DNA from 3 places in the Sorangium sp. KYC3313 genome. Region 2 is predicted to be linked to each of the others. Evidence: predicted binding sites of a transcription regulator. Region 2 holds the regulator's gene; each other region holds the start of a gene.
What was found. Region 2 encodes HrcA, which represses chaperone genes, less so after heat shock. Its sites were predicted from a motif close to GNTAGCACTCNCCNNNGGNGAGTGCTANC; they were not measured.
Positions count from the first base shown of each region.

Region 1: the regulator HrcA is predicted to act here: its motif matches at 1,822-1,850, upstream of groES (co-chaperone GroES).
Region 3: the regulator HrcA is predicted to act here: its motif matches at 2,483-2,511, upstream of groES (co-chaperone GroES).

Region 1 covers NZ_CP197255.1:8,937,443-8,942,191, forward strand. The annotation lists gene groL (chaperonin GroEL) at 1-1,334, opposite strand, end outside; gene groES (co-chaperone GroES) at 1,404-1,703, opposite strand; tRNA gene ACSRUE_RS33900 (tRNA-Gln) at 2,294-2,367, shown strand; tRNA gene ACSRUE_RS33905 (tRNA-Glu) at 2,407-2,481, shown strand; gene ACSRUE_RS33910 (hypothetical protein) at 2,719-3,690, opposite strand; gene ACSRUE_RS33915 (DNA adenine methylase) at 4,238-4,749, shown strand, end outside.
Region 2 covers NZ_CP197255.1:396,340-401,088, reverse strand. The annotation lists gene ACSRUE_RS01640 (hypothetical protein) at 1-496, opposite strand, end outside; gene hrcA (heat-inducible transcriptional repressor HrcA) at 867-1,910, shown strand; gene ACSRUE_RS01630 (RluA family pseudouridine synthase) at 1,903-2,862, opposite strand; gene ACSRUE_RS01625 (response regulator transcription factor) at 3,164-4,009, shown strand; gene ACSRUE_RS01620 (ArnT family glycosyltransferase) at 4,106-4,749, shown strand, end outside.
Region 3 covers NZ_CP197255.1:4,764,330-4,769,078, forward strand. The annotation lists gene ACSRUE_RS18715 (GNAT family N-acetyltransferase) at 1-294, opposite strand, end outside; gene groL (chaperonin GroEL) at 423-2,051, opposite strand; gene groES (co-chaperone GroES) at 2,085-2,375, opposite strand; gene ACSRUE_RS18730 (hypothetical protein) at 2,829-3,434, shown strand; gene ACSRUE_RS18735 (hypothetical protein) at 3,434-4,099, shown strand; gene ACSRUE_RS18740 (response regulator transcription factor) at 4,293-4,749, shown strand, end outside.

The sequences.
Region 1 (4,749 bases), 3.8 Mb from region 2:
GCGCGGCGCACGAGCCTCACGCCGACGTCGCGGTCGTCGTTGAACTTGAGCGACTCCAGCGAGGCGGCCGCCCGGAAGAGGGCCACGCCGCCGCCGACCACGATGCCTTCCTCGACGGCCGCGCGGGTCGCGTGCAGCGCGTCCTCGACGCGCGCCTTCTTCTCCTTCATCTCGGTCTCGGTCGCCGCGCCGACCTTCACCACGGCGACGCCGCCGGCGAGCTTCGCGAGCCGCTCCTGGAGCTTCTCGCGATCGTAGTCGCTCGCCGTGTCCGCGATCTGCTTGCGGATCGCCTCGATGCGGCCCTTGATGGCGCCCTTGTCGCCCTGGCCGTCGACGATGACCGTGTTGTCCTTGTCGATCTCGACCCGCTTGGCCGTCCCGAGGTCGCGCACCGTGGCGCTCTCGAGCTTCTGGCCGAGGTCCTCCATGAACGGCGTCGCGCCCGTGAGGATGGCGATGTCCTTCAGCATGTCCTTGCGGCGATCGCCGAAGCCGGGCGCCTTCACGGCGGCGACCTTGATCGTGCCGCGCAGCTTGTTCACGACGAGCGTGGCGAGCGCCTCACCCTCGACGTCCTCGGAGAGGATGAGCAGCTCGCGCCCCTGCTTCACCACCTGCTCGAGCAGCGGCAGGAGGTCGGCCATGGCCGAGATCTTCTTCTCGTGCACGAGGATGAGCGGGTTCGTGAGCACCGCGGTCATCTTCTCGGGGTCGGTCACGAAGTAGGGCGAGAGGTAGCCGCGGTCGAACTGCATGCCGTCGACGGTCTCGAGCTCCGTCGTCATGCGCTTGTTCTCCTCGACCGTGATCACGCCCTCCTTGCCGACCTTCTCCATGGCGTCGGCGAGGATCTGGCCGATCTCCTTGTCGCCGTTGGCGCTGACCGTGGCGACCTGGGCGATCTGGTCCTTGTCCTTGGTCGGCTTGGCGGCCTTCTGCACGGCCTCGATGACCTTCGCGACCGCCGCGTCGATGCCGCGCTTCAGATCCATCGGGCTGTGGCCGGCCTCGACGAGCTTGAGGCCCTCGCCGAAGATCGCCTGCGCCAGCACCGTCGCCGTCGTCGTGCCGTCGCCGGCCTTGTCGCTGGTCTTCGAGGCGACCTCGCGCACCATCTGGGCGCCCATGTTCTCGAGCTTGCTGGCGAGCTCGACCTCCTTGGCGACCGTGACGCCGTCCTTCGTCACGACCGGGGAGCCCCAGCTCTTCTCGATGACGACGTTCCGCCCCTTCGGCCCGAGGGTCACCTTGACCGCATCGGCGAGCGTGTTCACGCCCTTGAGGATCGCGGCGCGGGCGCCGCGGCTAAAAACGATCTGCTTGGCAGCCATCTCTCAATCCCCTCGCGGCCGCGCGGGCCGCGTGTACTAACGCTTGCGTTCGGTAGCCTCAGACCTGGTTCACGTCGCGGCGGGCTCGGTCACGGCGAGCACGTCGTCCTCGCGGATGAGCACGTGCTCCTCGCCGTCGAGCTTCACCTCGGTGCCGCTGTACTTGCCGAACAGCACCTTGTCCCCGACCTTCACATCGAGCGGGCGAACCTTGCCGTCCTTCAGGACCTTGCCGTTGCCCACCGCGACGACGCGCCCCTCGATCGGCTTCTCCTTCGCGGCGTCGGGGATGATGATGCCCCCCTTGGTCTTCGTCTCGCTCTCGACGCGCTTGACGACAATCCGATCCTGCAGCGGCCTGATTTTCATGCTGGCTCCCTCGTCCTCGGCTTGTTGACTGACCATCGGCTCGCCGGAGGTCCCGTTCGCCCCCCCGCTGGGGCGTTCCGCCCGCGCGACGAGAGCTAAGTGCCCGAGATCGCAGTCTCTTGGCACTCTCCTAGGCCGGTGGCTAAACCGCGGCCGAAAGTAAATCAGTCACCCGGCGCGTCAAGGGCACGCAGCAGGGAGCCGCGACTTTTCCGGAGCCGAGAGTCCCGAACGGCGAAGCCGAGATGTCGGGAGAAGCGACGGCGAGGGCGCGGTCGCGACCCCGTGGAGCCTCCTCGGGGACGAGCCCCCGACAGCACGTGGACAATCTGGACGGATCATGGCGAGAGCACGACGACGCGCGACGGCAGCAACGGACGGCATGCAACGAGGGCGGAGCGGGTTGAGCGAGGGGTTGGGCAGGGGGGAGGCCTTCCTCACCCCATGAAGCGCTCGAACCATGCGAAATATGGGCGATTTCTGGCGGCGGGCATTTTTCTTCGGCGGGTCCGATTTTGATCGCTTGACAATCCAGGCAGCCCAAGTAGATTCCGCGGCCCGTGGCGCTGATGAACACGGCGCTGACCCCTTGGGGGATCGTCTAACGGCAGGACGCAAGATTCTGGCTCTTGCTATCAAGGTTCGAATCCTTGTCCCCCAGCCAGGCCGCTCAGCTCAGCTGTCGGCTTTCTCCGCAGAACAAGGTCCCATCGTCTAGCGGTTAGGACATCGGCCTCTCACGCCGGTAACGCGGGTTCGATTCCCGCTGGGATCGCCACTTCACCCCCTCGCCTCGTTTCCTGCTGCTTCCGTCTATGTCGTGCGTCGAGCACGACGCGAAGCGCAGCGTCGTTCGACGAGCACGCGAGCACGCAGATCAGCGAGGACGTCCTGCTCCGTTCACGTTGCGCTACCCTCTGGCGCATTCGTCCGAGGCGAGGTGCCCCGCGCGGCGGCCGCCGGCCCCGTGGCTCCTCGGCTCGGACGGCGGCGCTTTCTCCTCGCGCCCGTGCTGTCAGCCTGAGCCGCGGCGCCCGTCCGCCGGCCGCCGGGGCTTCTCGGAGGGCACGGCCGACGCGACGAGGAACCCTTCGGCGCGGTGCGGGGCGAGCCCGCAACGCGCGTTCATGCGCTTGGCGATCTCGTCGCCGGCCTTGACGAGCGCGTAGAACCACCGGATCCCGAAGCGATCGTGCCCTTCCCGGAGCGCCGCCGCCTGCAGGGGGGCCCCGAGCCCCCGCCCGCGGTGGTCCTCGCGCAGGCAGGTGCAGATCGGCATGGCCGTCCACGAGGGCGCCTCGCCCACGTCGGAGATCCAGAGCGGCGGGGCGCCCAGCAGCCCGAGCTGGGCGAGCGCCTCGCGCCCGCCGATCTCGGCAGGCTGTGGCCGCGTCACGACGCACAGGGTGGTGCAGCCGATCAGCGCCCCCGCGCCGTCGCGCAGCCCGAACGTCAAGGAGCGCCCCTCGCCGCCGCGCAGGTACCACCCCGGGAGCGGCGCGTGGCCGCTCTCGGCCTGAAGCTCCTGGATCGCGCGGATCGACGCCTCGTCGTCGTCCGGCGACACCCTGGACAGGCGCAGGCCCGGCGGGAATGTGCGAAACCGGCTGAGCCCCTGCACCGCGGCGCGCACCTCGCCGGCCGGGGCGCCCATCACCGAGAGGTCCTCGTCCACGGAGAGCCCCGCCTGGCGCAGCGACGCGGCGAGCGCGGCGAGCTCCGGCCGGGGGGCGTGCAGGATCACGCGCTCGAAGCAGCGCACGAGCGCCTCGCGCCGATCCGGCGGCGTCCGCTGGGCGTGCAGCAGGATCAGCGAGCGACCGTCGGTTGTGATGCCGTCCTGCTCGCCGATCCAGTCGCGGGCGGCGTACAGGATCCGCTGAGCGCGGTAGTCCGCGGCTTCACCGAAACAACCCGGTCCGTCCGCAGGACCGGGGCCGCGCTGCTGCGGGGCGTCGTCGCGATCGAGGTCGAAGGCAAGCATCATGGCGGCATCCCTCCTGTCGAGAAGCAACGGCGGCTGCCACGAATGGCGGCCCCTGGAGGAGCCGCCACCCGGCGCGGGACGCCCGCGCCCAGCGCCCGAGCGAGCCCCTGCCGCGCCGCGCAGGTCCACCGGCGAGATGGCCTGACGCGGCGGTGCGCGAATGCGGGAGAGCTCCGCTCCACCAGCGGCTGTTCAGCCCGCGTGTCGAGACTTCAACTTATCCCTGCTCGGCGATCGCGCAAGCGGCGACATGCCATGATCCGGGCGGCGCTCCAGCCGGGACACGCACGCTCACGCATGCTTACAAGCAACCGGAATCACTAGCAAATCAGACCAACATCCGCTGTCGACCTCAAGGCACATTGCCACCCGACGGGGCCGCGGCGTGGACATAGAACGACCTAGCCTGGAGAGACCCATGGCCCCGGGCACCCGCGCGTCGGGGGCGGACCGGCGAGGCGCGTCGGACCAGGGTGCTCGCACGCGGTGGCCTTCGGCGGTTGAGGACGATCGCGCGCCCTGGTAGGTTGGCGTCCAGTATTGCGCGATGACCACCGCCCTTGTCACCGACTCCGACGACGACGCGCCCGTGACGCCCCGCCCGTTTCTCAAATGGGCGGGCGGCAAGGGCCAGCTGCTCCGGCAGTTCCAGCCGCTCCTCCCCGCGTCCTACGGGCGCTACTTCGAGCCCTTCATGGGGGGGGCCGCGCTCTTTTTCTGCCTGCAGCCGAAGCGCGCGACGCTGACGGACGTCAACGCCGAGCTCATCGACTGCTACCGGGCGGTGCGCGATCGGGTCGACGAGGTGATCGCCGCGCTGGGCGGCCACGCCTACGAGGAGGCGCACTACTACAGGGTTCGCGACGTCGATCCCGCCTCGCTCACCCTGCCCGAGCGCGCCGCGCGGACCATCTTCCTGAACAAGACGGGGTTCAACGGGCTCTACCGGGTCAACAGCGCCGGCCGCTTCAACGTGCCTTTCGGCCGCTACGTCAAGCCGTCCATCTGCAACCCGCCCCAGCTGCGGGCCTGCTCGGCGGCGCTGCAGGGCGTCGAGAT
Region 2 (4,749 bases):
GCTCCTTGACGAACCTGTAGGGGTCGATCGCGAGCCCGCCGGGGTGCCTCGTGGCGAGCTTGCCCTCGGGCCACATCCTGGCCGGAGGCCGCCAGGCCGAGAACATCAGCACCTCGTCGATGTCGTGCGCGCGGAGGATCCGGCTGAAGTCCGAGAGCGCGAGCGCGAGGCGGCAGTCGAAGACGTCGTACGGGTTTCCAGCGCGTTGATGGGCCGGCAGCGCCGTCCGGTAGACGACCCCGCCGACCTCGTGCGGCAGCCGCACCGGAGCGAGCACGCCCGGCGCGCGCTGCACCGGCTGGAACGCGATCTTCCGCTGCGTGAGCGCCGCACGGCATTGCTCCGCGCTCATGGCCGCGTAGCGCGCCGACGGGTGCTTCGCCCAGTCCTGGTGGTACCTGACCTTCGGCTTGCCCTGCGCGCTCGGCGCGGCGGCGAGGGGGCCGAGCGCTAGGGCGAGCGCGCAGGCAGCGGCGGCGTGGCGTGCGGGCGGCATCGTTGCGGTACATCCCTCGTGCGAAGCAAGGCAGGCCGACCCTCTCGGGGGCCGAGCGATCACGTAATCACGTAACCGCGTGGCCGCGTGGCCGCGTGGCCGCGTGGCCGCGTGGCTGCGTGGCCGGTCGCGCCGCCATCCGGTGGGGCGGGGCCCCGTGCGCGGGGCGGCACCTGCCCGATCCTACCGCGACATTTGACCGGGCCGCGCGATCCCCTCAAAATGGGTCGCATGCGCGTCCGTGGGTCGAGCGCCCGCACGCGCAGCTTGACGTACGGGAGCGAAGGTCCGGCCCGCATGGCTTCCCGGGCTGGGCGGTCCCTGGTCCAGGTAGCCACGGCGGCGCGCTTGTGCGCGGCATGCAACTGACATGGGTGATCTTTCCAATCGAGCTCGAAAGATCCTTTTCGCCGCGGTCACCGAGTTCATCGCAACGGGCGACCCAGTTGGCAGCAGGACGCTCGCCCGGAAATACGGGCTGGATCTCTCGGCTGCTTCGATCCGCAACGTGCTCGCCGACCTCGAGGAGGCCGGGTACCTCCACCAGCCGCACACCTCTGCCGGGCGGATCCCGACCGATCGCGCGCTCCGGCTGTTCATCGACGCGCTCGTCGAGCTCCGGTCGCTGTCCCCCGAGCAGCAGGCCGAGCTGAGCGCGAGGTTCACCGAGATCTACGCGGGGGCGAACGATCCGCTCCGCGAGACGGGGCGCTACCTCTCGGAGCTGTCCGGCGCCGCGGCGGTCGTCGCGGCGCCGCGGGCGGAGCTCCGCGCCCTCGCTCAGCTGCGCTTCATCCCGACCAAGCCCGGGCAGCTGCTCGCGGTGCTCGTCTTCGCCGACGGCTCGGTCGCGAACCGCTTCATCTCGGCCGACGAGGCGATCAACGAGGGCGAGCTCACCCGGATCCACAACCTGCTCACCGACGTCATCGAGGGGCGCACCCTGGGCGAGATCCGGGACCTGTTCGCCCGCCGCCTCGCCGACGAGCGCCTCCAGATCGACGCGCTGAGGCGCCGCGCCTTCGAGCTCGGCAGCAAGGCGATGGCCGACGTGACCCCGCGGAGCGAGGTCGTCATCGAGGGGCAGAACCGCCTGATCGATCTGCCTGAGTACGCCGATGTCGACCGGCTCAAGAAGCTGATGAAGGCGCTTGAGGAGCGCGAGGAGCTCGTCGATCTGCTCGACCGGACGCTCGCCGCCGGCGCGGGTGAGGTCACCGTGTTCGTCGGCAGCGAGGCGGGCGACCTCGGTGGAGGCCAGCTCAGCCTCGTCGCCGCGCCGTACATGGAGAACGGCCGCGTCGCCGGGACCGTGGGCGTGCTCGGCCCGACGCGGATGGACTATGCGAAGGTCATGCCGCTGGTCGACGCCACGGCCGCGGCAATGACCGAGGTCCGCGGCAAGGTCAAGTAGCGCCCTTCCGCTGCGGCTCGCGGAGCCGCTCGAGCACGTCGTCGAAGTCCGGGGGCGGCGGCGCCTGGAAGCGCATCGGCCGGTCGTCGGCCGGGTGGTCGAAGCCGAGCTCGGCCGCGTGGAGCATCAGCCGCGCGGCCGGGACCCTCGCCCCGCGGTAGCCCCGCACGTAGACGGTCTCGCCGACGAGCGGGTGCCCGGCCTCCGCGAGGTGGATGCGGATCTGGTGCGTGCGTCCCGTCTCGAGCCGGCACGCGACGAGCGTCATGCCCCCGGCGCCGGCCCCCTCCTGCGGCCCTCGGAGCACCTCGATCGGCTCCACGTGCGTCACCGCGAGCTGCCCCTCGCGCCGCCCCTCTCGCGCCGAGCCGCGCAGCCCGTCGCCCCGATCCTCGACGAGGTAGCTGCGGTAGGTGCCGCGCGGGACGGCGCCGTGCGCCAGCGCCAGGTACTGCCGGTGCATCGCGCGGACGCGGAGCTGCTGCGCGAGGTGCTTCTTCGCGGCGAGCGTCCGCGCGAAGACAAGCAGCCCGCTCGTCCCCTTGTCGAGGCGCTGCACCACGCCGAGCGGCGCGCGCCCGCGCAGGCGGTCGCGCCTGGCCAGCACCTCGCGCACCAGCGCGTCGAGGGTCGCGGCCTGCTCCGCGGGATCCTCGTCGCCGTACGGGATGGTGCTCACCCCGGCGGGCTTGTTCACCACGATGACGCTCGCGTCCGCGTAGACCACGAGCTCGCCCTCGAGCTTGCGCCGCCGCACGGTCTCGGGCCTCGGCGCGTGCAGGCGGATCTCGAGCAGCTCCCCGCCGAGCACCCGCCGGCGGGCGCTCGTCGCCACCGCGCTCCCGACCAGCACCTTGCCGGTCTCGATCAACCGGCGCGCGTCGGACCACGAGACCGCGGCCAGCGCACGGACGGCCCCGTCCAGCGGGCGCCGATCCAGCTCGGCGGGCACCGTCCAGCGGCCATCCTGCGGAGGTCGTACCTGGGCGGCCGGGTGGACGCCGGTCGTTTCGGCGGCTTTGTCTTCCTGGCTCGGCGGAGTGGCGGGTCGGAGCGAACGCATGTAGAAGCTCACAGGGGGGCGCCTCGGCTCCGCCCACCAGCGTGGGACCGGGCTCTACCGGCGCGGAAAACGCACATCCGCGGGGCCCGCGGGGGCGAAATACACCGCGAATGTTGACACATCGCGCGACCGGAGCCGAAGATATCCAGAGCCGTCATCGCTTTCTCGCCATCTGAGAGGAGACCCGTTCGTGGCCAGCACCCTTCTCGCCGTAGACGACAGCGTGACCATGCGCAAAGTGCTCGAAATCACCTTTGCGGGTCAGGATTTCCGCGTCGTGACGGCGAGCAGCGCCGACGCTGCGCTGCAGAAGCTCAAGAGCGATAAACCCGACCTGGTGATCGCCGACGTCACGCTCGAGCCGAAGAACGGCTACGAGCTGTGCAAGGCGATCAAGCAGGCCTCACCGGCGACGCCCGTCCTGATCCTCTCGTCCAAGCAGAACCCGTTCGACCCCGCCAAGGGATCGGGCGCGCAGGCGGACGATCACATGGACAAGCCGTTCGACACCCAGCAGATGATCGACAAGGTCAAGAAGCTGCTGGCGTCGCGCGGCGAAGCGAAGCCCGCCGCCGCAGCGGCCCCTGCTGCCGCGGCGCCTGCGCCCGCGCGCTCTCCTGCGGCGCAGCCCGCCGCCGCCGCGCAGCAGGCGGCAACGAGCCCGCTCCAGCGCGCGAAGACCCTCATCTACACGCCCAACGCGCCGGCCACGAGCGCTGCGCCGGCCCAGGCCTCGGTCAAGACGGCGCCGGGCGGCCCGGCGAACGTGCCGGTCACGACGACGATGGCCTTCTCGCCGACGCCGGTGTCCGGCGTGCCGAAGACCGCGACGGGGCCTGCCGCCGTCGCCGCGACCGCCTCCGCGCAGGTCAACGGCCAGATGGCGAGCAAGCTCGAGGGCCTCGGCCTCACCTCCGATCAGGTGGAGGCCGTGATGGCGCTGTCCCGCGACATCGTGGAGCGCGTCGTGTGGGAGGTCGTGCCGGTGCTCGCCGAGACGATCATCAAGGAAGAGATCGCGCGCCTGACGAAGTAGGCGCGCACCGCGGCCTCTGCCTGGCCGTGGCTGCTTTGTCCGGCGTCCTGGAGTTGCTACGCCAGGGCCGCGCCTCGTTCCGCGGTCGGCGCAGCCATGAACGACACACACGACAAACGCAGCGGTGCGCCCGCGGACGCCCGCGACGGGACGGCCGCTGGCGATCTGGAGAGCCCGAGCGCTCCTCCGCCACGCGCGCCTTCCGCCGGCGACGGGGCAGCGGGGAGCGACGGCATGGTCGGGATGGCCGGGGCCGCGGCCGACGCCGAGGAGGCTCGCCTCGTGCCGCAGGGCAACCCGCTCCGCTGGCGTGGCGCCGCCGTGTCCGCCGCGGGCGCCCTCCTCACGTTCGTCGTGATGGCGCTCGCGCCTCAGCTGCGCTGGGGTGTCCCGATCGGCGCGCTCGGCGTCGCCATCGCGGCGATCGGTCTGCTCGACCTGCTCGGCTCGTTCGACGATCCCCCCGAGCGCGTCGCCACGCGCGTCGGGATCCACGACCTCCTCGGCCCGCTCGCGCTGCTCGGGGGTGGGCTCGTCGCGCTCTTCGTCCTGATCACGCTGAGCGTCGCGGGCTTCTTCTCGCCGAGCCCCCTCTCGTCGGACGGCGCGCCGACGCTGCTCTCGCTGGCGGTGCCCGCCATCGCCGTACCTGCCGCGTTTCTCACGGCGGTCATCGGCGCGTTCCGGTTCGGCGAGCGCCTCGGCCCCTGCCGCGTCGACGAGGCGGGAACTCCGCGCCC
Region 3 (4,749 bases), 4.4 Mb from region 2:
CGTGCCGGTCGCGTCGGGCCGGCCGTTCAGCACCACGCTGCCGACGACGACGCGCTCCTCCTGCTCGCGCGTCACCATCAGCCGCGTGCCCCACAGGAACGCCTCTGGATCGTCGCGCAGCCGGTCGAGCGGCGAGCTGAAGGCGCGCTCGACGAGCGCGCGCCCGGGCCAGGCGCCAGGGAAGCGCGCGCCGGACAGGGCCTCGGCCTCGGCGCGATCTCCGCGGATGACCGCCTCGAGCAGGGGCAGCGAGACCGGGGTGAGCGCCAGGCGCTCGGTAGTCAGGGTGCTCATCGCGAACCTGCGCCGGATCAGATCATGCGCCGCGGCTCGCCGGAAGTCGAAATGGCGAAGGGCCGACTTCCCGAGGAGGAAGCCGGCCCTCGCCCGCCGGGCTTAGCGGTCAGCGCGGCGCGCCGCGATCAGAAGTCGTGGCCGTGGCCCGCGTGGCCGCCACCAGCCGCCGCCTTCTCCTCCTTCGGCCGCTCAGCGATGAGCGCCTCGGTGGTGAGCATCAGGCTGGCGACGCTGGCCGCGTTCTGGAGCGCCGACCGGACGACCTTGACCGGATCGATGACGCCCATATCGAGCAGGTTGCCGTAGTCGCCCGACGCGGCGTTGTAGCCGTACGAGTCCTTGCCGTCGCGCACCTTCTGCACGACGATCGAGCCCTCTTCCCCGGCGTTGGCCGAGATCTGGCGGAGGGGCTCCTCGATGGCGCGGCGGATGATGTTCACGCCGAACCGCTGCTCGTCGTTGACCTTGAGCTTCTCGAGCGAGCTCTGCGCGCGGATGAGCGCCACGCCGCCGCCCGGGACGATGCCCTCCTCGACGGCCGCGCGGGTCGCGTGGAGCGCGTCCTCGACGCGGGCCTTCTTCTCCTTCATCTCGGTCTCGGTCGCGGCGCCGACCTTGACGACCGCGACGCCGCCCACGAGCTTCGCGAGCCGCTCCTGGAGCTTCTCGCGGTCGTAGTCGCTCGTCGTGTTCTCGATCTGAGCGCGGATCTCCTGCTGCCGGGCCTTGATCTTGTCCTTCTTGCCCTGGCCGCCGACGATCGTGGTGTTGTCCTTGTCGATGATGACGGTCTTGGCGCGGCCGAGATCGCTGATCGTGACGTTCTCGAGCTTGAGGCCGAGCTCCTCCGCGATCACCTGGCCGTCCGTCAGGGTGGCGATGTCCTTCAGCATCTCCTTGCGGCGATCACCGAAGCCCGGCGCCTTGACGGCCGCGCAGTGCAGCGTGCCGCGGAGCTTGTTCACGACGAGGGTCGCGAGCGCCTCGCCCTCGACGTCCTCGGCGATGATGAGGAGCTGCTTCTGGCTCTTGGCGATCGCCTCGAGCACCGGGAGCAGGTCCTTCATGTTGGAGATCTTCTTCTCCGAGATGAGGATGTAGCAGTCCTCGAGGTTCGCCTTCATGGCCTCGGGATCGGTCACGAAGTACGGCGAGAGGTAGCCGCGGTCGAACTGCATGCCCTCGACCACGTCGAGGGTCGTGTCGGCGCTCTTGGCCTCCTCGACCGTGATCACGCCCTCCTTGCCGACCTTCTCCATGGCGTCGGCGAGGAGCTTGCCGATCGTCTCGTCGCCGTTCGCGCTGATCGTGCCGACCTGCGCGATCTCCTTCGCGTCCTTCGTCTGCTTGGCCGAGCTGTGGAGGTGCGCCACGATCGCCTCGACCGCCTTGTCGATGCCGCGCTTGATCTCCATCGGGTTGTGCCCGGCCGCGACGAGCTTGGAGCCCTCGCGGTAGATCGCCTGGGCGAGCACCGTCGCGGTGGTCGTCCCGTCGCCGGCGATGTCGCTCGTCTTCGAGGCGACCTCGCGGACCATCTGGGCGCCCATGTTCTCGAAGCGGTTCTCGAGCTCGATCTCCTTGGCGACCGTCACGCCGTCCTTGGTGACCGTCGGCGAGCCGAAGCTCTTCTCGATGACGACGTTGCGCCCCTTCGGGCCGAGGGTGACCTTGACCGCGTCGGCGAGGGCGTTGACCCCCGCGAGGATCATGCTGCGGGCGGACTCGTTGTAGATGATTTCCTTGGCTGCCATGGTGTCTCTCCTAAGTTCCTTCTGTCGCCCGCGTCACTTCTCGATCACGCCGAGGATGTCGTCCTCGCGGAGGATGAGGTGCTCCTCGCCGTCGATCTTGACCTCGGTGCCCGAGTACTTGCCGAAGAGGACGCGATCGCCCTCCTTGACGTCGAGCTTCCGCACGGTACCGTCCTCGGCGACCTTGCCGTTGCCGACGGCGACGACGGTCCCCTCGATCGGCTTCTCTTTCGCGGTGTCCGGAATGTAGAGACCTCCCTTGGTCTTCTCTTCTTCCTTCACGCGCTGAACGATCACGCGGTCCTGGAGCGGTCGAATCTTCATCTTTGCAAGTCCTCCGGGGACGAGCGCCGCGTCCCACGAACGGCGAGACCCAGCCGGCGCGACGGAGCGCGCCGGAAGGCCCCCTACGGTTGCAGTCTGGGCACTTTGCTAGCACTCACCTGAGGCGAGTGCTAGCGAGCGCGCGGAAGATAGCCACCCCCTGGAGGGTGTCAAGAGTGGCTCCAGGCCGGCACTTTGCGTGTTGGCAGCCAGGCGCAGAGGTGGCTGTAAGTTCTGGAGATCGCAGGGGAAGGTGCGTGGCACAAGGCTGGGCTCGGCGGAGCCCCTCGGCTAAAATACGCTTATGAGGGCAAAGCTGCGGCAGCACAGTGACGCGATGCCCTCAGGGCCTCCAGCCCGAGGGAGGCCGTCAGGACGTGTCTGGTTGACCTGAGCGCGCGGTGGCCCGGGTTACGTCGGTATCCAGGGCACCCGCAGAGGTGAGGTGCCGCTGTGAGCCAAGCGATCTCTCTGTCCCCGAGCATGACCCGCTATTTCCAGGAGGTTGTGGACGAGGCGCTCCGAGTTCGGAACGTCGCCGCCACCGAGGCGGCGTCGAGCTACCTCGTCGGTCTGCTCTGTGCTTTTGCTCACCCGGACGAGCATGCCGAGTCTGCCTTCAACCAGCCCCTGACCTTTCTTCTGCGCGACGCGCTGGAAGCCTCCGGAGCCGAGCGCTTCCAGCGGCTGCGTAACCTGGGAGACAGCGTGCTCTACGTGGTCGGTTTCTTCGGCGGCCACATCGAGCTCAAGGGGGTCGATCGCGGCTACGTGGTCGGGGTCGGGTCGACCGCCTACCACCATGCGGCCGCTATGCTGCGCCTCAATGCGCGCGTCGGCCAGGGGCCCGATGTTCTTTCGGAGATGGCCGAGAAATTCGAGCGGTTCGTGAGCGTCCTGAACGATGTGGCCGACGGTACGCTCGCGTCGGGGGCCCGGGACGAGCGCTCGGTGCTCCGGCTGTACGAGCGCTGGGTTCGTACGGGATCGAGCCGCCTCGCGGATGAGCTCGGGGCACGAGGGCTCGTGCCGAGCCGTGGTACGGGCGGGCTCAACTGATGCGGGGGGCGACCTTCCCGTCCCGGATCCAGCAGCACCTGGCGCGCACCTATGCGCTCGATGACGCGCCCGCGGTCGACGATTTCATCCGGCTGACGGACGGCAGCGCACGCGAAGCGCTGCTGATCCGGTACGCCGACGGGGATATCGAGATCGCGCTGCACCTGCCCCGCCGGGCGATCGCGCGGGGGCGAGAGCGGACGTTCGACGAGATCTGCCAGATCGTCGAGGGCGTGAGCCACTTCCTCTATGTGGCCGAGCGGGCCCGCAGGGAGCTGCCGGCGACCCAGCTCGAGCTCGAGCTCCAGGCCGAGGTCGACAAATACGTGCTGCTCGTCCATGGCGATCTGGCTGACGAGGTCGAGCCGCCAGGCCCGCCGCTCCGGCGCCGCCACGAGGCGGCCCCGCCGGGGGCGGGGCGCTTCGAGCCCGAGCGCGCCGCGCGGATCCGCGCCCATCTCTTCGAGCGGGTCACCTTCATGGATCCGCCGGGCACGGAGACCGGCGACCGCTACCGGATCGCGAACGATCTGGCGGCGCGGTTCGCGGGCCGACTCGAGGCCGAGTTTGCCCGCCACGGGCGTCATGCCGAGCTGCTCGCGGCGCTGCGACGCTTCTACGCGGCGGGGCAGACGGAAAAGATCGCCCTCGCGCGCGCCGCGTGAGCGCATCCTCCCGGGCGCTCGGGGTCGCTCGGGAGGCTGGCGAACGGGCGGCGGCGACGAAGAGCGCTCGCCGCGGCCGCGCGCTCTCGTTCTCTCTTGACCGGTTCGCGCGCACGTACTCTCATCCGCATCCACGATGCCTTCCGCGAGCACGATGCCGCCCCGGGTGCTGGTGGCCGAAGACGAACCGGCGATGTTGAGCCTCGTTGCGCGTCACCTGAGGAACCTAGGGTTCTCTGTGATCGAGGCTTCCGAGGGCGATGCCGCCTGGGAGCTCGCGCGTGAGCACCGGCCGGATCTGGTGATCCTGGACGTGATGATGCCCGGCATGAGCGGCTGGGAGATCTGCAAGCGGCTGAAGAGCGACACGTCCGACGGACGGCCGTTCGCGAGCACCGGCGTCATCATGCTCACCGGGATCGGCGAGAACCTGAACGAGATGACCTCGCCGCTCTTCGCCGCGGACGCCTGGTTGAACAAGCCGTTCGATTTCGGGGAACTGGACGCGCGGGTGCGCGAGACGCTCGCGCGTTATGCGAAGCAGGTTCCCGATGCGAACGGCGCCAGGGCTCAGGCGAGCGCGGTTGGCGAGGAGCGTGAAGCCGCGGAGCTGCCGTCTTCCAGAGAGCGGGCGACGGGGGCGAAGAGGT